Methanococcus voltae PS: one gene and its partner. The protein of the gene in region 2 interacts with the protein of the main gene of each other region in a pairwise test. Links are inferred from orthologs where the notes say so. Each region holds a gene or a part of one and is shown on either strand. Other genes may lie near its edges.

What was found.
Region 1: the proteins of pscS (region 2) and sepS interact in binary tests that used the Methanocaldococcus jannaschii proteins (3 or more experiments, as listed by UniProt). The link is inferred for Methanococcus voltae PS from one-to-one orthologs.

What each region holds. Positions count from the first base shown.
Region 1 is NZ_JANUCQ010000002.1:91,604-103,000, forward strand. The notes cover bases 4,622-7,466. They hold sepS (O-phosphoserine--tRNA ligase), read right to left. Parts: upstream 6,983-7,466; coding sequence 5,261-6,982; downstream 4,622-5,260. Other genes in these bases: M2325_RS03665 (MerR family transcriptional regulator), read left to right, coding at 4,622-5,158; taw2 (tRNA(Phe) (4-demethylwyosine(37)-C(7)) aminocarboxypropyltransferase Taw2), read left to right, coding at 7,198-7,466. In the rest of the region: M2325_RS03645 (radical SAM protein), read right to left, coding at 1-1,140; M2325_RS03650 (radical SAM protein), read left to right, coding at 1,468-2,361; M2325_RS03655 (putative quinol monooxygenase), read right to left, coding at 2,470-2,763; M2325_RS03660 (glycine betaine ABC transporter substrate-binding protein), read left to right, coding at 3,084-4,094; more of M2325_RS03665, read left to right, coding at 4,313-4,621; more of taw2, read left to right, coding at 7,467-7,992; M2325_RS03680 (hypothetical protein), read left to right, coding at 8,127-9,356; M2325_RS03685 (AzlC family ABC transporter permease), read left to right, coding at 9,521-10,402; M2325_RS03690 (hypothetical protein), read left to right, coding at 10,496-10,903. UniProt on the Methanocaldococcus jannaschii protein: Catalyzes the attachment of O-phosphoserine (Sep) to tRNA(Cys).
Region 2 is NZ_JANUCQ010000004.1:1,906-13,387, reverse strand. The notes cover bases 6,612-9,541. They hold pscS (O-phospho-L-seryl-tRNA:Cys-tRNA synthase), read right to left. Parts: upstream 8,712-9,541; coding sequence 7,512-8,711; downstream 6,612-7,511. Other genes in these bases: pheT (phenylalanine--tRNA ligase subunit beta), read right to left, coding at 8,838-9,541; M2325_RS07055 (geranylgeranyl reductase family protein), read left to right, coding at 6,612-7,413. Outside these bases: M2325_RS07090 (ABC transporter ATP-binding protein), read left to right, coding at 1-841; M2325_RS07085 (hypothetical protein), read right to left, coding at 863-1,225; M2325_RS07080 (deoxyuridine 5'-triphosphate nucleotidohydrolase), read right to left, coding at 1,376-1,846; M2325_RS07075 (flavodoxin family protein), read left to right, coding at 2,067-2,672; archaeoflavoprotein AfpA, read left to right, coding at 2,890-3,465; M2325_RS07065 (ABC transporter ATP-binding protein), read left to right, coding at 3,856-4,608; M2325_RS07060 (SufB/SufD family protein), read left to right, coding at 4,635-5,855; more of M2325_RS07055, read left to right, coding at 6,232-6,611; more of pheT, read right to left, coding at 9,542-10,556; purM (phosphoribosylformylglycinamidine cyclo-ligase), read right to left, coding at 10,663-11,482. UniProt on the Methanocaldococcus jannaschii protein: Converts O-phospho-L-seryl-tRNA(Cys) (Sep-tRNA(Cys)) to L-cysteinyl-tRNA(Cys) (Cys-tRNA(Cys)).

The DNA of each region.
Region 1 (11,397 bases), on a different replicon or contig from region 2:
TTTTGTTATAAGGGGTGTTCTTTGCACCTCTAATTTATCAACGGTTGGATAATATTCGGATATGTACGCCCTAAACTCGCCAAATTCTTTTTCAGCTTCGATATTATTTTCTTTTATATATTCAATAATTTCTTCCAATAAAATTGGATTTAGGTAAATTTCAGACTTGCAAGTATTAATTTCATAATCAATACCTAATTCTAACTCGTTATATTTTAAAAACTGTACAAAAGGGTTATTTTCCGGATTATTGCTATCTTCCGTACTTTTTTCAGCAACAATTAATTCATCATACTTTACAATACCCTTAATTAATAGTCCTTCATCGGTGATTAATTCGTACTCTTTTGCTACGTTTTTCGCCCGATTGATTAATCTATTTTTCATCTGAACGCTATCTTTAAGTGTAGATGGGCAGTAGTGCATTTTAATGGCTAAATTATAACCCTCTTTATTATTAGCAATAATATGTTTTTTTGCTAGATTAATGGCATTTAAAGCCGTTTCTTGGCTTCCCTGCATACGTGAAGAATAATCATTCTTTTCATTAAATCCTTTTTCCAATAAATTAGTATAATTTGTTTCAGAATACTCCAATTCATTTAAATTAATAAAATCTACAGGTATTTCATTAATTTTTTGGATTATAAGTGATATTTCATCGTCCATATTAGGGATAGCAGGAATTTCAACGCCCACCTTTTTTATGTATTTTTTACATAGCGTTAGTTTTTCAACGAGTTTATTTAATTCTACTTCTTTTTTATCTTCTTTTTTATCTTGATTTTTTAAGTTTTCCATCCTTGGATGTAGTCTTATTTCGTCTAGTCCTGCTTCTTTTAACTTTTGAAGGTGTTCTTCCGTTATTTCTAATGTTGTGTATAAATGTGCGTGAAAATCCTTTCCAAAATGGTCTTTTAAAGCTTTTAAGTATTCGCAAGTTCTATCTATCTTTAGAATTGGGTTCCCTCCAGTTATGCCAACTCCTTTGCTTCCACATATTTTGGCTTCATCAATCGCTTCATCTATGCCACTAATTTTCCTCTCGTTTGCATAAATTACGTCCTTATTTTTACGATTTTCGGAAAGGGGGCAGTAATAGCACTTTCTATTGCAAAGTCCAGTTATGAAAAGTACCATTTTTTCGCCTAAAATGCAAAATTTGCAACCTTCGGTTAATTCATTGCATTTTAATTCGTAATCTTCGAATTTAATGTTTTCAATTTTACTAATATTATCACCAAATAATCATTAAACTGTAATTAATAAACTTTAATTAATAAACTTTAATTAATAAACTTTAATTAATAAACTTTAATTAATATATTGTAAATATAAAATAAATATAACTGTTCTAAATGTCCTATTCAATTTAAACCCATATGATATATATACTTTAAAATTAAAGTAAGAATTAATTGCAATTAAAAATTTCACAAAATAATAAATTGGTATTTAGGTGTTTTAATGAATCAAAAAATGTCAAAATTTGCTCATATAACGAAAGTACATCCTTGTTATAACGAAAAATTGCACGATAAAATTGGTAGGGTGCACTTACCAGTGGCCCCAAAATGTAATATTGCGTGTAGATACTGTAAAAGATGCTTAGGTGCCGAATCACTCTGCGAAGAAAGACCAGGGGTGGCTCACCACATTATGAAACCTGCCGAAGTGGAAGACTACTTATCAGATTTGTTCAAAAAAATGCCTAACATTAAGGTTATTGGCATTGCAGGACCTGGAGACAGTTTATTCAACAAAGAAACCTTTGAAACTCTCGAAATATTACAAGATAAATTTCCTGAAATGGTAAGATGTTTATCTACAAACGGTTTATTACTTCCAAAATACGCAAAAAAACTTGCAGACCTAGGAGTTAAGACAGTTACAGTTACAGTAAATGCCGTAGACCCTAAAATACAAGCTCAAATGTGTGACTGGATATACTACGAAGGTAAGGTTTTAAAAGGAGAAGAAGGAGCAAAAGTTTTAATCGAAAACCAACTCGAAGGAGTTAAAAAGGCGTACGATTACGATTTAGCAGTTAAAATAAATACTGTTTTAGTGCCTGAAATAAATATGAACCACATTGTAGACATTGCGAAAACATACGCTGATTACGCATTTGTTCAGAACATCATTCCACTTATACCAATGTACAAAATGGAAAACTTAAGAAGACCAGATTGTGGAGAAATTAGCGGAGTTAGAGATAGTGCTGAAGAATTTATGACACAATTCAGAGCTTGCCAACAGTGTAGAGCAGATGCTGCAGGATTATTGGGCGAAAAGAAACATATGGAACAAACAAAAGGAAAAAATTTAGATATATATGATTTAAAGCATTTTTCACATTAATATGTGATTTATATAATTTTAAATCTTATATTAGTTTTATATTTTACTTTATTTTACTTTATTTTACTTTATTTTACTTTAGTTTACTTTATTTTTTAAATTTTTATTTTAAATTTCCCTGTAGAAATTTACTTCTGCTTTTTTCGAATAATATTTTGATAATGAATCAGAAATTTCTCTATACTCTTTTGAAGCTACATATTTTTCTAATTTATCCATATTTTCCCATTCTGCGCTCATTACTATTATATGTTCATCCATCACGTCTTGAAAATACCTTACAGATATATAACCGTCGCCTTTTTCAGCTTTCTTTCTTGCTTCCACACAACCATCAATATAATCGTCCAAATTTTCTTTTTTAATATAATGTTTTGCTATGATTTTTACAGGATTTATCACTTGCTCACCCAAAAACTAGTAAATTTAAAATTCTAATAGCTAAATTATAATATCCATATATTTAATATATTACATATTTCAAATTAATTTATAAAATTCATTCTTTTTATGTATATTTATTGAAATTTAAATTACGGATTTAAAACCATACAAAATCGTTAAATACATATATAAATATTATAATAACTATTATATTATCCATAAATTAATAGATAATTGACTAAACTATTGATTTACAAAATTATTATTAAAATTATTATTAAAATTATTATTAAAATTTACATAATAAACGCTAAAAAGCATTTACGCGAGGGATTAGTTTGAAATACGGTAAAATTTTACTAATTACCTTACTAAGTTTATTTGTGGTATTTGCAGGTTGTACGACCAAATCAGATTCCACCACTACTGGGGATTCAAATACGACGTTAAACGATAGTATAGGTTTAAACAATACGGATAATTTAAATATAAACTTAAATGAAAGTAAAAACGGTACAAAAATTACCGATGTTGAAAATACGAATTTATTAAAAAATAGAACTATGAGTATAGTAACAACCAATTTACCTGTTGAAGTAGTCAAAAGGGAAGTTGTAAAGCAAATATTGGAAAGTAAAGGCTATAAAGTAACCGTTTCCCAAAAATCAACTGACGAAATGTATAAGGCAGTATACTCCGGAAAAGCAGATATTATGCTTTCAGGGTCATTCCCTACAACAGACAGTTCATTTGTAAGTAAATACAGCAGTAATTTAAGTAGATTAAAAGAAAATGTGGAAGACTCCTGGAATGGTGTCGCAGTTACCAAATCTGCATACGATGAAGGCGTAACATCCATTGAATCTTTGAAAAATCACTCTGAATTATTCAATAGCACCATAATATGTCTTGAAGAAGGCACCGGATTAGCAAAACATACCAAATCTGCAGTATCAGAATACGGATTATCAAATTACACTATAAAATACGTAACTCCTAAGGAATTATACAAAATGTTGGACGAAGCTAACGCAGAAAATAAAGATTTAGTTTTCGTAGCTTGGGAACCTTCAGCTTTATTTGAAAAATACCCTGTTGAAAAATTAGCAGATAGTAAACACGTTTACGCAGGTAAATTCGATAAAATAACAACTGTTTCAAGACCTGAAATGTATGTTTGGGATTATGAAGCATACAGATTCTTAAAAGAGTTCCAGGTTTCAAAAGAAGATGCCAACAGCTGGGCTGTTCAATATGTTTATGAAGGTAAGTCCGCTAAAGAAATTGCATCAAAATGGATTGATTCTAATCAATATAAGGTTGATGAATGGAGAGAATTATTAAAATAAATAAGTTTAGAAATAAAATAATTGATTAAAAATATATCAAATTATTTATTCCTACATTTATTTTATTATTTTTATAGTATTATTTTATTTTTAGTTTATTTTTCATTTTTATTTTGTTATTATTTCTAATTTATTTTCTGAATAATTGTGGTCTTACCCAAACCTTCACATATGTAACTTTCAAATTTTATATATAAAACAGTAACGTAGGTATTACTATGAGTCGACTCAAAATATCAATAGGGCAATTCTCACGTATGACAAATTTAACTAAGCGAGCACTTCGATATTATGATGAAAAAGGTCTTTTAGTACCTGAAAAAAACATCGTTACTAATTACCGGTACTATACAGTTGACGATTTTAAAAAGGGGATTAAAATCAACTCTCTTGTAAAAGTTGGCTTTAATGTGGAAGACGTTAAAAATATACTCGAAGCAGAAGCGCAAGGAAATATGGGTTACGTGAAAGCAAAATTAAAAGAAAGATGTAACGAAGTTACTGAAGAAATAACTAAATTAGAAAGTATTAAACGTATGCTTTTAAATTCAGACTCAATATTGGAGGTTGTTAAAATGACTAGCGAACCAGTGATTAAAACCATTCCACAAATGCGGGTAATTTCCAAAAGAGAAATTGGTAGTTATGGCACCGTTTGCCAAAAATTAATTGCAGAGCTAATGCACACAATATATAGCGCCGAAAACCGTAAAAATGATATTAAAATAATGGGTCCGCCGATGATGTTGTGTTATGACGGAGAATATATGGAAGAAGGTGCAAACATTGAAATGGCGATTCCCGTATCTGGAAAAATCGAGATAAGTGACGAAGAAATGGAGTTAAAACAACTCCCTAAAGTTGAAGTTATTTCACTTATACATAAAGGACCATATGAAAACTCGTCATTTAGTTCTAGCTATGCGAAAATTTTTGAATATGCTGAAAAAAACGATTTGAAACTTGTAATACCGGATAGGGAAATATACCTTAATAATCCGATGGATACATTACCAGAAAATCTTGAAACAGAAATTCAATACCCATTTATTAGAGAAAATTAAATTTAAATAGATAATAGCATATAAAAAATAATTTAAAATAAACTAAAATATAAAAAAATTATTTTTAATTTTTAAATAATAATTCTTTTTTAAGTAATGTAATTACTCGATTTTAACATTTACATTTAAAAATACTGGACCCCTAACATCCACTACTTTCGAATTACTCATTATTTGCTTCATTGCTAAGTCGTCAACTTTTAAATTGATGTCGCTTAAGCTTCTAACGATTGGTATTTTAACGTTAAACTCTTTTGTATTGCTTATAAGCGCTTCTTCAATCTTTGAGGCTATTTTTAAGCTAATTGCTTCAATGTATGTAATGTTTGTAGCAATTCCTTTATCTTTACCATTTTGTAAAAATTCCTTAAATTCTTCCTTAACTCCTTCAAAACTTTCAGGAATTCCGATAATATTTCCATCGTAAACATAAATTTCGTTTAAAATTGAAGGACCCAATAATTTTTTCCCTTCTTCTTTTTCAAACACTTTTATGTTTATATTTTTGGATATTTCGCCGAATGTAATTTCCTTTTTAATGTTAAATTCACAAGGTGAAATTTCGTCTTTATTTTCGATGCAAGTGTTTGCCAATTCTTTAGATAAATTATATATTTCATCAATAACTGGCATTTTATCGATATTTACCATTGTAGCCATATCTCTATCGCTTAATTTATACTCGTAGAATTGAGGGTAAACCATTTCCCTAACATCTGTAAATTTACCTTTAATCATTGCGAGCCTTTCGACACCTAAACCAAGGTTCATTACTGGAACGTCTATTCCATATTTACTTAATGCAATAGGTGAATAAATACCAAATGTCGCAACTTCTATCCATTCTCCTAGCTCTTCGTGGTAAGCATAAACCTCTGTCTGGGTTTCTGGAGTATAGTATTTTGATTTTTTATCATCGGGTATGAATTTGAAGTTTGTAAATCCAAATTGTGATAAAAGACTTTCTGCAATTAATTTACCGTCATTAATATCTATATCTTCACCAACAATTGCACATGAAGCGGAATGGTAAGTCATAAGGTGACTTTTATCTTCTTTCTGCTCTCTCCTAAAGCATCTATCGATAGAAAACAATTTAAAAGGTGTATTTCTTTTTTTAACTAAATCAGATACTGTTAAAAACCATCCTGATGTCATGTGACTTCTCAAAGTTAAACTTGAAGCTACCGCTTTAAGTTCTTTAAACTCTGGGAAAACGTCATCCAAGATTTTTAAACCCATTTCGCTTGATATTTCGAGTGCGCTTGATATTTCGAGAACTAAATCATCCCCATCAAGTGTTCCTTTTTTATATCCGTGCAATATATTTTGTAATGCTTCCTTACCAGTTAACGTTTTATTTTTAGTACTTTTAGTATCTGCAGTTTTAACCGCTTTATCAAGGTCTATGCCTAAGTTTTTGATGGCTTTTATTTTTTCGTCACTTAAACCTACGTCAGGTCGTGGTAAACCCGCTAGATAAAAGCATCTATCTAAAACAGCCATTGCTTCAGGTCCGAACTGTTTGTAAATATCTTTTTCATCAACAATTACTGGGTTCATATACTCTTCAAAACCCATTCTTAAATAAGCCTGTCTTAAACTCTCTATAGTATCGTTAATAGGGTGAGTTTTTCCATAAGTTGGTTTTAACCTAGGATATCTATTTGAAATCCTTTTAGGCTTTATCAAGTCTTTTGTTTCTTTCCAAGCTTTCTCAAAGTCTTGCTCTGCCATTTTTAAAACTTCTGCTTTATCAAATCGCCCATTACTAGGGGCATTTTTATTATTTTTATTATTTTTATTATTTCTTTCATTAGCCATTATAATCAATCCTTTTCTTTAAATTCTGATTAGTATTACCGCATAATTGATAGTACGATACCATTATTATATTATAAATAGTACTGAAAATTAGTATTTAAAGTTAATTAATCAAATAATTAATCAAATAATTTATTATACAATAATGTATATTAAAGTTTATAGATAAAATAGTGTAAATATTAACTAGTATATATTAATCGGAAGCTAAAATTATGACTGACATTAAAAAATTAAAATATCAAAAAATAGGAGACATATTAATTGTAAAAAATGATTTAAACGAATCAGAAATAAAAGAACTAGTAAAAAGAACTAATTGTAAAACAATTTTAAAATATGAAACGCATATAACCGGTGATTTGAGAGTTCCTACAACCAAAATATTATATGGCACCGAAACAGAGACGATAAACAAAGAACACGGCTGTTTATTTAGTATTGATGCTTCAAAAATTATGTGGAGTATGGGAAATCTCGAAGAAAGAAAAAGGATTGCAAATAAATCAAATAGCGATGAAATAATCGTTGATATGTTCGCAGGTATTGGTTACTTTACAATACCACTTGCAAAATATTCAAAACCCAAAAAAATTTATGCTTTGGAGTTAAATCCTAATTCATATCATTATTTGTGCAAAAATGTCAAATTAAACAAAGTTGAAGATATTGTCGTACCTATTAACCTCGATAATCGAAATTTTCATTTTCATAAAAATAACAATAACAATAATATAAAAGCAGACAGGATTTTAATGGGCTATGTTGTTAAAACAAATGAATTTTTGGAAAAAGCATTCCAATTATTAGGGAATAATGGAACTATACACTATCACGACACAGTACCAGAAAAACTTATAGAAAGTCGCCCTATTGAACAGCTGAAATCTATTGGAAGCATTTACGGGTTTGAACTTCAAAAATACGAAATTGTGCGCATAAAAAAATACTCGCCTGGAGTTTGGCATATTGTCGTCGATGCAAAATTCAAAAAAATTGATATAGTTTAAGTTAAATAAATTGATTAAATAACTTGATTGCAAGTAAAACAACCAAAAGCAAGCAACAAAAAATTAAATAAACTAGCTAATTAATAAACTAGCTAATTAAAATATCAATATATATAGACAATAAGGGTGAATTTGTGGAATACGAAAGAGCTTACCACGAATGCGATTCAAAATGTGCTAAAAGAGAAGATTACAAGGAAAATTTTATCTCATTTTTAACAAAAAATATATTTCAAATCAGGGACGAAATTGGTCTTGAAATATTAAATTTTAGCATATTGGACTACGAATTTAAAAAAGTGGATAATGTAAACAATAATGGGAAAATTATTTTATATTTGTACACATCTACTAGAACCGATAAATCGGGGATTATTGGACCTGGTGGTTGGGTAATCGGCAAGTTAAGGGAAAAAATAGTTAATAGTAATGAATTACTTAATTATCTAATTGATACGTACAATTATTCAATAAATGATAATAAAAATATTGATAAATTTAGAAAAAACTACAATAAAGAAATTATTATTAAAAAAATAAATAATTCTAGAAAATTAAGGAAATTAGACGAAATAAAAATTAGAAATATGGAATCTAAAATTATTAGTAAGGGTAAAAGTAAAAATAGGGCTAAAAATACTTTAAATTACGAATTATTTAAAAATTTAATAATTAGAGTTGAAGATATATCCGATATAGAAAAATTACATAAAAAAACTAAAGAATCTATTATATTTTTGGAAAAAAGAGGTTTGGATTTTTCAAAATTTGAAAGTAAATTTTCGGATAAATCTTTATACATAATTCAATGCGAATACGATTTAGCAGGTCTAAATAGCGTTTCAAAGTATTTTAATATCGATTGTGCTACCATAGATACTGGAAATACTGTAATATTACCACATAAGAGTAAAAGTAAAATTAATGAGTATATTGAGACCTATAACTTATCAAATAATAAAAATTTAAATCATAATTACATACAAATGGAAAAAATAGAATCTGAGGAAATAATTAGCGCTATAAATGATAATCCTTGCATAAAATTATGTAATAGATATTTATTTACACTTTTAGACCATTGTAAAAGAGAAGGGTACAAAAATTTAATATTTAATCATTTTATGACGGATTTCGATAAGATAAACAACGTAAATATAGTGAATTTTCTGAGTTTGTTCCCTATTAAAAAAAATACACTAATTAATAGTGCAGATTTCCTGGAATGTCCGATGGTTATTCAAGCCTGTAAAAACAATGAGACCTACAAATTTGAAAAAATCGACGAAATCGTTGAAAAAGTGTACGGGGGAGTTGTGGAGCCTACCGAAGGTTCGGAAGAAATATTGAAATATTTGAAATAAATTTAGTAACCAAATAAATTAAAATAATAAGATAATACTATAATATTATACTACCATACTAAGATAATAAAAATAAATTGATTAAATAACTTAGAATAATTTATTTAAATTATTTTTAAATAATCTAATTAACTAATTAGTAATTAAGGGATAATAGGGATTCTATGCGAAATAAAACTACAAATAATGAAAATATGGATGGAAACAAAAGTAAAAGTAAGACTTATAAAGGATATAAGAAATATTTATATTTTAAAAAATATAAAAATGATGAAAAATATAGTAAATACCATAGCTATTTTGAAGGATTTGAAGATGCAATACCAATATCCATTGGTTACATACCCATAGCAGTTGCTTTTGGAATATTGGCGAAATCTATAGGTATTCCAGACTATATATGTATATTAATGTCCGTTATTGTATTTGCAGGTGCAAGTCAATTTATAGGGGTAAATCTAATTGCTTTGGGTTCTTCATCTTTTGAAATAATAATCACGACTTTTATATTAAATTTAAGGCATTTATTGCTATCCTCATCATTATCTCAACAGATGGATTATCGACACAAATCTAGAAAGTTTTTAAGTGCACTATCTTTTGGTATAACTGACGAATCTTTCGTAGTCGCTTCATTAAAAAACACTAAAAATAACAGAAATAATAACCATACAGATGATTTGGGTAATATAGTCCCTAAAAAGCTATGTCCTGAATACGTATTATCTTTAAATCTAATTGGATTTATGGCATGGGTTTTCGGAACATTTTTAGGGGTTTACGTGGCAGAAGGGTTGCCTTCCTCCGTCCAATCTTGTTTGGGTATTGCATTATATGCGATGTTCATTGGTTTATTAATTCCCGCAATTAAAGACTCTCGAAAAGTATTAAAAATAGTTATAGTCGCTTTAATAGTTGGTTCTTCAATTAATTTGGTAAATTCGATGATTTTATCGAATTATCTATCGGTTGGTTGGATAATTATCTTTTCTACGTTGATATCTGCACTAATTAGCGCATATGCCTTTCCAAAAAAAGATAAATAGTCTTTTATAAAATGGGATAGTATTATTGATGGTATTATGATTATATGTAAAGGTTATATACTCCAAATGACAATATATTAGTGAGGTGAGTATGTGAATTTTAAAAAACTTGTTACTATCCCCATAATATTATTTTATCTTTGTGTTACAGTATCGTTTTCAGGATGTATCGGCGGTGACGATGACGTCAATATACCTCAAAAGAGTGGTAAACAGTTAAATTTAAAATATTTAGAAGCAAGGATAAATTCAGACGTTCAAGTATCTGTTGTAAGCTATAATAACGATAAAGAAGAGTTATATATTGCATACAGTACTAATAAAAATACAAATGAATCAATAACCGACGAATTAAATGTAGTTATTGAAGATGTAAGAAATCACATTGAAAGTAACGGAATTGCATACCCCAAAACGCTTAAATTTGAAATTAATCTTAAAAATAAAAACGATGAAAAAATTATAGTCTCAAAAAATTATAGTGATTTCTTTAAAAAATAGGTAATAATCTATAATAATCTATAATAATCTATAATAATTTATAATAATCTATAATAATCTATAGATTATGTAAGGACAATAAATCCCCTTGTATTAAATTAGTCATTACTTAGAATAGTTGTAATTCCCCCAAAATATTATTTTTTAATAATTTTTAATAATTTTAACATATAATATGGAGTTAATAAATTTAGTAGATTTAATACATTGTTAAAAAAGTTAGACTCCTAAAAATATTATTTAAAATATTATTTAAAATCAGTATTACAACCAGTTAAAAATCCTCCAAAAGGTTAGGATAAATAATGGTTGTATGTGCGATTAAACGTTGATTACATTAAAATCATCGGATAGTTGAGCTTTTCCTTGTTTTATGTCATTTGATTGATTTGTTTTATTATCAGTATTGCTATTTTCGTCACTAATTCCTATTTCGACAACTTTACCTACTTTAAAAGCGTATGAATCGTTATCGTGGAGTTTTTTAATTAAAT
Region 2 (11,482 bases):
CAAATTACTTGAAAAGAACTTTTTCGAGATGAGTGACGGGGAGCGTCAAAAAATAATGATTGCAAGAGCTCTTGCACAGGAGCCGGAAATATTGATACTTGACGAGCCTACGAGTTTTTTAGACGCTAATCACAAAATAGAACTTACTTTACTACTTAGAAAGTTATCCAAAAAGAATATAGCTATTATAGTTACTTTACACGACATAGAACTTGCCTTAAGAATTGCCGACAAAATGGCACTCGTTAAAGATAATAAAATACTTGCTTACGGTTTCCCAGAGGATATAATGACCACTGAAACTGTAAATTATCTCTATGGATTAACTGAGGCAAATTATAATGAACAAATTGGTTATTTCGAATTAAAAAATAATTATAATCAGGAATTAACTTCAGAAATAAATTTGGAAGTAAATTCGGAAGTAAATTCGGATTTAGGGTTAAACAAAACTGGTTCAGAATTTGATACAAATGATGTATTGCTACCTAAAAAAGTTTTTATAACTTGTGGTGGTGGAACAGGCGCAAAAGCTTTGAGATACTTTAAGAAAAACGGTTATGATATTACAGTAGGTATTTTACACGAAAATGATATTGATTATGCGATATCTAAGACAATGGAAGTAAATATAATTTCTGAAAAATCATTTTCAAATATCTCTGGTGAAACGTTTGAAAATGCCAAAAAACAGTTGTTAAATTGTGATATGTTTGTATATTCTAATTTCCCAGTCGGGGAAATTAATCAAAAAAATAATGAATTAGTTGAATTTGCAAAATCGCAAGATATTAAAATTATAAAATTTGACGGTTCGATAGATTCGTTACAAAATTTATAACAATTTAATCTTATTATTTTATTATTTAAGTGCCTTTTTTTGGAAATCTACCTCAATATAGTATTTTTTCATCCTATATGAGTACAAAACAATTAATAATACTGTAATACCAACAGCAATGGCATATAACATCCAATTATCTCGTATAAACTGTTCTCCGTTGTAATTATCCGGTAAAAAACCCGTAGGGATAGTTACGCCGATTACAAATATTGCCATTAAAAAATAAATTGCTTTGTCTATCTTTCTTAGATTTTTGCTTTTGAGAGCACAATATAACCCATTTAAAATTAACGATATAATGATTAAATAACCAAGTGGCTTATAGAATAGCCATACAATTACCCCTATTATTAGTATTTTTGTAGTATTCGCCAATCCCATAGAAAAACCCCTTTAATTGATATTAAATCCCCTTTTTTTATATTTTATAATTAGATAATGTCATAATAAATTATCTATTTTAATAGAATATAAATTTATCAATTAAAATGGTAAAAAAACTAAAAAAACTAAAAAATAAAATTAAAAGAATTATTTATTTTTATAAATTCCTTCGTAAGTTCCGTTTGAATCTTTTGTAGCAACAAATACGACCTGTGCAATTCTTGCATACTTTTTAATCCTTAATGGATTGATTACGTGCAAAGCATAGGCAGGATATCCGATATATCCTGGGTCGTGAACTGCGGTGTAGAGTGTTGCACCCATTCGAATTAATGTACTTCTAGGATATGCAAAGCCCGCCATATCTTCAGGTATGCTCATTTTATCTGCTACTTTAACAATATAAACACCTGGTTCTAAATCTATGTATTCATCTTTTTCAGAATCGAAAATTTCAACGTATTCTGGTAATACTCTATCGTTATTTGAATAATCTATACAACCAGTACCGTTTAATTTAGAAATAGTGCCTACTTTTAAATCTATACCGCATTGTTGAACTTGTTTTTCGTCTAAATTTTCAAAAAACTCTTTAGAGATGTTTGCGCCCATTATCATGATAATTCCCTTCTTTTAATGTTTATTAATTTATTAGTATTATTATTCTTTTTATTATTCTTTTTATTATTCTTTTTATTTTTTTATATACTATTTATATGTATTTAATACATTATAATTTTTTATTAAACTATTTATTAATCAAATTACAGAATAGTATATAATAATTAAAAATACAATTAAAGTTAATATATCTGTTTATCTATAGCCAGGTGATTTCTTGAAAATTTTAGGTATTAGTGGAAGCCCAAGATTAGAAGGGACTGATTTTGCAGTACAACATGCTTTAACCTATTTGTCTGACAAGTGTAAAACTAACGGAATAGAATGTGAAACTAAATATATAACCGTAGCAAGAAAGGAATTAAATTTCTGTATACATTGCGACCATTGTATAAGAAAAAAACAGGGTTGCGTTCACAAAGACAGTATGCAGGAAGTTTATGAAGCGTTACAATGGGCAGACGGTATAATTATGGGTACCCCTTGCTATAATGGGAATGTATCAGGACAGTTAAAAACAGTAATGGACAGATGCAGAGCTTTATTTGCAATGGAACTTCATGCAATACGTGATAAGTACGGAATGGGTATTTCAGTAGGAGGGGATAGAAATGGAGGTCAGGAAGTGGCTTTAAAAACCATTCATGATTTTTACATCTTAAATGGTGCTTTACCCGTTAGTGGCGGTTCTTTTGGCTCTAATTTAGGGGCTACATTTTGGTCACGTGATTTAGGGCGTGAAGGCGTCGAGAATGATACTGAAGGTGCGAGAGTTTTAAAAAGAACGTTAAATAAATTCTATAATGAATTGAGTAAAAAGTAGTAAATTGATAAAATAATAGAATAATAGAATAATAGGATAATAGAATAATAGAATAATAGAATAATAGAATAATAGAATAATAGAATAATAACATACTAAAACCAAATATAAATTAATTTATAGTATATCATATACCATATAAAATATAAAATAAGAATATTGCATAATTATAAATAAAAATTTTTTAAGATTAATATATTATTAAAAAAGTGATATGATGGTTAGAATTGCATGGGGAATAACCGGTTGTGGCGATAAGATAGAAGATATTGTGAAGACGATGGTTGAGTTAAAGGAGGAATACCCTAGTCTTGAGGTACACGTGTATTACTCTCAAAATGCAAGAATGGTATTAAGCCTCTATAATTTACTTGATTTATTAAAAGAAAACTTTGAAAAAGTACTACCTGAGGCAAATGCAAATGCTCCATTTTTACCAGGTAAATTGCAAACTGGAAAATATGATGCGTTTTTAGTGGCTCCTGTAACTGCAAATTCAACTGCAAAAATAGCCTACGGTATTGCAGACACTTTAATAACGAATTCAGTTGCTCAAGGGGCAAAGGCAAGAGTCCCTATACTTATGTACCCTCCGGATAATAGGCTGGGGGAAATAGATACAATCATACCTGACGGTAGAACAATAAAATTACACCTTAGGGATGTAGACTATAAAAATGTAGCAACAATAAGACAGATGGAAGAAATAGACGTTTTAGATTCTGTAAGTGAAATAAAGCCTGCTTTAAAGGATTTATTTGAAAAATTAGAAAATAAAGATAATGGCGAATAAAAATATCGAATAGTGAATAGTAAAAATAATAAAAATAATAATAAAAAGAATAATAAAAATAATAATAAAAGTAATAAATTCATTTGAGTATATTTATTTACCTATATTATATATTTGAATAAAATCAAATATAAACTAATATATACTATTAGCCATTATTTTTTAATTACATACTCATATATGCATATGTTGTTAATTTAAAGCCACTACTCAAATTCATATAGGTCTATAATTAATAAAATAGATAAGATAAATAAATACAAAAAAAATATTAAGAGTTATGGATTTTATCAAATTATATATTTTATTAAGTTATATATTTTATCAAATTTTATAGATAAAGCCTATTTATAAATAAATCAATAATACCGAATATAAAAAGGTGTTTATATGCTACAAATTGAAGATTTATCGGTTAAAACTGGGGATAAGGTAATTTTAAAAGATATTCATTTATATATCGATAAGGGCGAAAGTCACGTTTTATTTGGCCCTAACGGTGCGGGTAAATCCACACTTTTAAATACCATATTAGGAAACCCAAAATACGAAGTTGTACGTGGTAATATTTACTTTAAAGGTCACGATATAACAGATATGCCAATGTATGAAAGAGCGAAACTTGGAATAGGTATTTCCTACCAATCACCGCCTTCTTTATCCGGTGTAAAATTAAATACATTGCTTGAGTCAATAACCACCAAGGAAATGAACAAAATAAACGAAATGGCAGAAAAGCTAAATATTAAACATTTCTATGATAGGGATGTAAACGTTGGTTTTTCTGGCGGTGAGGTTAAAAGGTCTGAATTATTACAAATATATGCCCAAAACCCTGAATTAATCATGTTTGATGAACCAGATAGTGGTGTAGACGTTGAAAACGTTGAATTATTGGGCGGAATTATAAACCACTTACTCGATAAAGATAAAAAACCAAGTGAACGTAAAAAATCAGGATTAATTATTACACACTTGGGTTACATCTTAAACTTTATGGATGTGGACAAAGCACACGTTTTATATGACGGAGTAATTGCTTGCTCTGGCTCACCTAATGAGATACTTCCTGAAATTATTAAAAATGGTTACGAAAGATGCGTAGCTTGCTCAAGAAATAAAAAATGCGTGGTGGGAAAATGAATCCAAGTCCAGAATTTAGCGAAAAAATGAATCAAAAAATAAAAGAAGCTAAAGTCAAAGCAGAGAAGTTTAAAGACGTTCCCGCACCATTTGGGGAAGATATAGATTTCAATGATTATCCAACACCTGCTCCTACAAATAGGGAAGTTGAATCATTGAAAGAAATCGATGAAGATGAAAAGATAGCACTTTCAAAAGTAGGAATCGATATAAATGAAAAAAGTACATCTGGTTCATACGTTCAAGTTAACAACGAACCGATATACTCAAAAATGTACAAAAATATCGAAATAATGCCTATTACTGAAGCATTTAAAAAGCATGAATTAAGCGAATACTATTGGAATGTAGTAGATATTAAGGATAAATACGCTGCAAGAGTAGAGAATGAATTATCAGAAGGTTATTTCATCTACGCACCAAAAGGCGTAAAAGAAACTATACCTTTACAAACTTGCCTTTTAATTGGTAAGGAAGATGTTTCGCAAAATGTCCACAATATCATTATTGTAGAGGAAGGAGCTGAATTAAACGTGATAACAGGATGTACAACATCTCCTCACGTAAAATCTGGTCTCCACTTAGGTGTTTCAGAATTTTACATTAAAAAAGGCGGTAAATTAACTTATACTATGATACACAATTGGGGCGAAAACGTACACGTTAGACCTAGAACTGGTGTAAAACTAGAAGAAGACGCCGTATTCATTAACAATTACGTTACTACAATGCCTGTTAAATCCATACAAAGCTATCCAACAGCTTATTGTGAAGGAGACAACAGTAAAGCAACTTTCCAAACAATCGTATATGGTAGTGGTAAATCTAAGTACGATATGGGCTCAAGAGTAGTTCTTAACGGAAAAGGTTCTAGTGCGGACATGATTTCAAGAGTTATCGCAGTTGATGAATCAGAAATTGTTTCAAGAGGTCACCTTGTAGGTGCTGAAAAAGAAGTTAAAGGTCACCTTGAATGTAGGGGTTTAATCCTTTCAAAAGAAGGTAGAATATTAGCAGTTCCTGAATTGGAGGCTACTGAAACCGATTTGGATTTATCTCACGAAGCAGCAGTAGGTAAGATTGCAGAGGACCAACTTATTTATTTAATGTCAAGAGGGCTTACAGAGGATGAAGCGACTTCTTTAATTATTAAAGGGTTCCTTAGCGTGGACATTACAGGCTTACCAGAAGAACTCGCCAAAAGTGTTAAGAATATGATGGACATGACACTTGAAAATGCAATGTAAATAACATTTAAATAATTTCTAAATATATAACTTTTTTAATTTTTAATTTTAATTTTAATTTTTTAATTAAGTATTGATAATTATTTTAATACACTAACGTCGATATTGATTTTAGCTTTAATTTTTTATTCACAGGATAATCGATGAATTTTAAGATAGATGATTAGATTTTAAAATTTAAAAGTTTAGCAAATCATTTATAGTTTAGAATAATAATTATTAAAATAAATATTGTAAACGTAATTAACATATGAAATACAATACAAATACAATAAGGATTGAAAAAATGTCAAATTTAGATTATAACCCTGAAAAAAGTAAATTCGAAAATGAAGATACAGCCGAAGATAAGAATGAAGATATAAGTAACTACAACATGGAAAATAGTCAAAAATATGACGTTATTATCGTTGGTGGTGGACCTGCTGGTTTTTTAACTGCAGAAAATATTAAAAAAGATTTAAATGTGCTTGTTATAGAAGAACATCAATCAATTGGCGTGCCCTTACAATGTGCGGGATTATTAAGTAAACAATGTTCAAAAGAACTTGGAAATCCTAACGGTGTAATCAATAAAGTTAATGGTGCAAATATTTTTTGTGAAAATCATAAGGTAACCGTTGGCGATGATGGGCAAACTAGGGCAATGGTCTATGAAAGGAAAGAGATGGACAAAGACATTGCAAAAAGGGCTTTAAAAAATAATAATATAACTTTAATGCTAAAATCGCATGGAAAAATTTTGAATGCCAATTTAGATGCCAATTCTAAGTACAATATCGAAATCAAAAACAATTTAAAAGATGAAAAATACCTATTTTCGCCAGAAATAATTGTAGGAGCCGATGGTGTAAAATCAGGAATTGGTAAATCCTTAAATATGCACAAAAAACGTCAAATAGTAACTGGTGCTCAAATAGAATACACAAACGTGTCTAATATTGATAGTGACTTTGTAAATGTTTTTTACGATAAAAGATATAGTAAAAACTTTTTCACTTGGATAATACCAACTGGAAAAGACCGAGTACGTGTAGGTATGTGCGACACTTCAAATGCGTTACATAAACTAAATAACTTTATAAACACGAATGAGAATGCAAAAGAGATATTAAAAGGTGCCACACCTGTAGAATATAGCATAGGTGCCATACCAATAGGATACAGTAGTAAAAGCGTTTTAAAAAACGTAATGCTAGTTGGCGATGCAGTTAATCAGGTAAAACCACTTAGTGGAGGCGGTCTTTACTTTGGTGCAAAATGTGCAAAATTATGTGCAAAAACCATTAATAATTATAATACCAACCCTAATGCCGATTTGGGCTATTTAAAAGTTTATGATGACCTTTGGAAATCAGAAATCGGAAAAGAAATAAATTACGGTCTAAAAATGAGTTATTTAATGAATAAATTGAATAATAAAAATATTGGTCGAATTTTAAAATATGTAAATGATAAAAATTTAGTGGACTACATAAATGCAAATGGTAAAATGGATGAACCATCGATAATATTAAAAAAAATCGTAGAAGCTTCCTTATTTGGTAAAAAAATATAAAATAAAATATAAAATAAAATATAAAATAAAATATAAAATAAAATATAAAATAAAATATAAAATAAAATATAAAATAAAATATAAAAATAAAATAATTTTTAATTTAATTTATTTTCTTTTTTTCCGTTTTCGATAATTTCTTTGAAGCTATCAACGACATATTTTGTTTGCTCGTCAGTTAAGCCAAAGGTACTCATTTTAAACTCTTTAGTAGCCCCTCTTCTTATACCACCGATACCTCTTCTTTTAAGTTCTTCGTAGAAGAAATAACCTTTCCTCTTGTCGTGTTCAGCAATTTTATCAAGAATAGGAGTTTCAAATTTAATTAAATCATGATTTTTAGGTTTTTCACCGATTTGTTTAAACCCAAAGGTCTCTAATTCATCAATAATCCATCTTGCACGTTTAACTTCTTTGTCCCAGTTGTTAACTCTCTCTATAACGTGTGCAAAGCTCGTCATAAGCGTTAATATGGGAATACCCCTGCTTGTGCAACCTAGCATTTCGAGCTCTTTTACGATATTTTTTTTAGACGTTTTTAGGATTTGTTTACTGTATTCTTCATTTTTATTGCTTATTGATAATAAACCACAAGGTCCAGAGCCAGACATACTTTTATGCCCTGAAATGGCCAAGAAATCAGCGTTTAAGTCTTCTGCATTTACTGGCATTCTACCTGCAGAATAGGCACAATTCAATAAGAATGGGTACCCTTTATCTTTTGCAATCTTCCCAACCTTTTTAGCGTCTGCTACGTTCCCATAATTACCATCAACGTGCGTAAGTAATAGTAAACCAATAGGTTTACCCTCATCTTCCAATATTTCGATTCTTTCCTTGTATTTTTCAGGATTTACTCTGTAAGTGGGGTAATCTTCCACCGGTGCAATATCAATGTTTAATTTTGCACGTTCAGCAGCTACAAAAGATGTATAGTGTGCGTTACCGTCCATAATTACGTAATCGCCCCGATTACATACTGAATTCATTATAACGTACTTACTTTCTCTTGCCCCGTGTGTAGGTCTAGTAATGTCGGCACCGAAGAATTTTGAGGCATCGTCTAAATATTCGTGGATAGGTGGCGTTTCAACCTGGTCTAATCTACCAGCACAGTAGTCACAAACACTATATCCATCCCAATATTCATAAATGACCTTTTTAGACTCGGTTGGTAGAATTCCGCCTCTTTGAATCGGATTTAAGTTAATCATTTCCCTTTCGAGATGTCTTTTAATGTTTTTGTACTTATCAGTATTTATTTCAGTTCCAATCATAGTTTTTTCAGTATTTTCCATTTTAAACCCCGTTAAATTTGATTTTAAAATGATACACATAAGGTAACTAGTTATAAATTATAAAAAGTAGTTTTTTTACTTAAAAAATAATAAAATTAGGTATTTGATTAACAATTAAAATAGTAATTAATTGTCAATTTCAATTTCAAAAGCAGTTATTGGATGTTCTAATTCGAAATTAACAATAACTTGCGGATTAATTTCCCCAAATAACCCCTTGTATTCTCCATTTATTAAAATTTTGGCACATCTACCCTTAATAAATGATGGGTGAACATAATTTTCAATTGCATAATTTTCAAACTGCTCTCTTAAAAGTGCGTCTATTGCACTTCTAATTTCGTTAAAGTTACCATTTGGTTGAATTATTGCACCAGCCACTTTTCTAATGTCTTTACATTTAGTATCGAAGCATTTTTCAGTCTCGTCTGCTTCTTCATCAATGATTACACAATCTCCAATTTCAAAGATTTTTTGAGGTAATTCATTGTGCTTGTTTATTTTAAGTGTTTCCAATAATTGAGGAATAATTGAAGTTCTAATAACGTTATGCTCTATTGAAGCCGGTTTTAAAACCTCAATATACTCTTTACAACCTTCTTCAACGGTACCTACTTCTAAATTCATTTTATCGAATAAAATACCTTTATTTGTAAGTGTTAAGTTCATAACTTCTTGGAATCCTAATCCAATCATCGTATTTTTGATTTCTGTGGATTTAACTTCCAATTCGTTTTTTTGTCCAATTGTATGTACGTTTATTTTAGCACCGTTAAATTTTTCATAACCATAATTAATAGCTATTTCTTCGACGATATCCACTTTTCCCAACATATCGTTTCTGTATGCTGGAATGTAAACTTTAAGTAAGTTATTACCGTCTTTGTTTATTAATTCAGCGTCTAAACCTGCTTTTCTCAAAGCTGAAATAACTTGACCAAAATTTAACTCTAAACCTAATTTTTTATTAATGAACTCTAAATCGATTTCCATTTGTATTGGTTCTAAATTAGGGTATGTTTTTGTATCGACAACCTTTCCATCTTCCTCATAAATTACTTTTACGCTGTAAATGGTTCCCCTTCTTTCAGCAAGGGCAGTTGCTACAATATTCAAGGTATTTTCAACAGCTCCCTTTTCAGTTCCTGTAATATCAATTAAGAGATTTTTCGTGTTTGTTGTAACTTTGGTTAATTCTCCGTTAATTATCGGAGGCATTGACAACACATCACCGTTTTTATCAGTGATTAAAGGGTATTTGCTTTTTATAAGGTGTGCGTATTTTTGACCTTTTTCGTGTTTTTCGATTATTTCAACAGGAGTCATTTCGCCAGCTTCTGCCATTGCCAAAGGTACAAATTTAACTGCATCGCCTTCTACTTCATCATAAGTAAATGGAGCTTCGATTTTATCATAATCATGAACACCAATAGCCAATTTTTTCCTATCTCTACCGATTGCCCAGTGTAACTTTTCTTGAAGGTTGATGATACTTTCTAATATTAAATCATCCACAATTACGTTTTTAACGAGTGCAAAAGCTATGTATGGTCTTTCTTTGTTGCTTTTAACGATTACTTCTATATCACTATCATGTATATCGTATTTGGATAAACCTGTTTGAATACCCATAAAGCCCCTAAAACCTCTCGCAAGACCTTCTATACTTAAATAGTCTGGTCTATTCGGGTTAATTGAAAATTGAACCATCTCTCGTTTATCTTCTTCGAAAATTTCTTCAACTTCAACACCCATCATAGGGAATTTATCTTCGATTAATTTATCAGAAAGTGATAAATTTGCCAAATATTCTAAATCCTTTTTATCAACATTGATTGTAGGCATTTTTATTCACCAAATTTTTAGTTTTCTTTAATTTATTCTTAATTTATTCTTAATTTATTCTTAATTTATTTTTATTTTTTATTTCTTTATTTTATTTTTATCTTACTTATTCCATTATAAATTCGTCTTTTCCGTATTTGACAATAACTGTATCCTTAACAGTTTCACCATTCTCTAAGGTATATTCATCGTCTATTTTACCGATAATTTGAGCAGGTATCAAGTATTGATTTGCCATTTCGATTACTTTTTCAGCATCTTCTTTTGCAACTACTACACAGAAACCTATCCCCATGTTGAATGTTTTAAACATTTCATGCGTATCAACGTTTCCGAGCTCTTGTATTTCTTTAAATACCGGTAATGGTTCCGGTAAATCATTTATTACGTATGTAACATTCTTATTTAGCCTTTTAATCTTTCTAAATCCGCCACCGGTAATATGTGCAAGACCTTTAACGTTTATATCGGATTTAATCATATCCATAACTGGTTTTACATATATTTTTGTAGGTGTGAGCAATTCTTCAGCAACTGTTTTTCCGTGTTTTAATTTTGAGTTAACGTCCAAATTTGCAATATCAAAGAATACTTTTCTTGCAAGTGATAAACCGTTACTGTGAACTCCGCTACTTCTTAAACCAACGATTACATCGCCTTTTTTAGCTTCCTTACCCGTAACTATCTCGTCCTTTTTAACAACTGCTAAAACGGTTCCTGCAAGGTCAACACCGTTTATCATACTTGGTAATGAAGCAGTTTCTCCACCGATTAAGTTTATATTGGATTGTTCCAATCCTTCATTTAATCCTTTACCGATTTGCTTTGCTATATCTTCGGTGATTGTTTCAACTGCCATATAATCGACTAATGCGACCGGTTCAGCACCAATGCAAATAGCATCGTTAACATTCATGGCAATCATG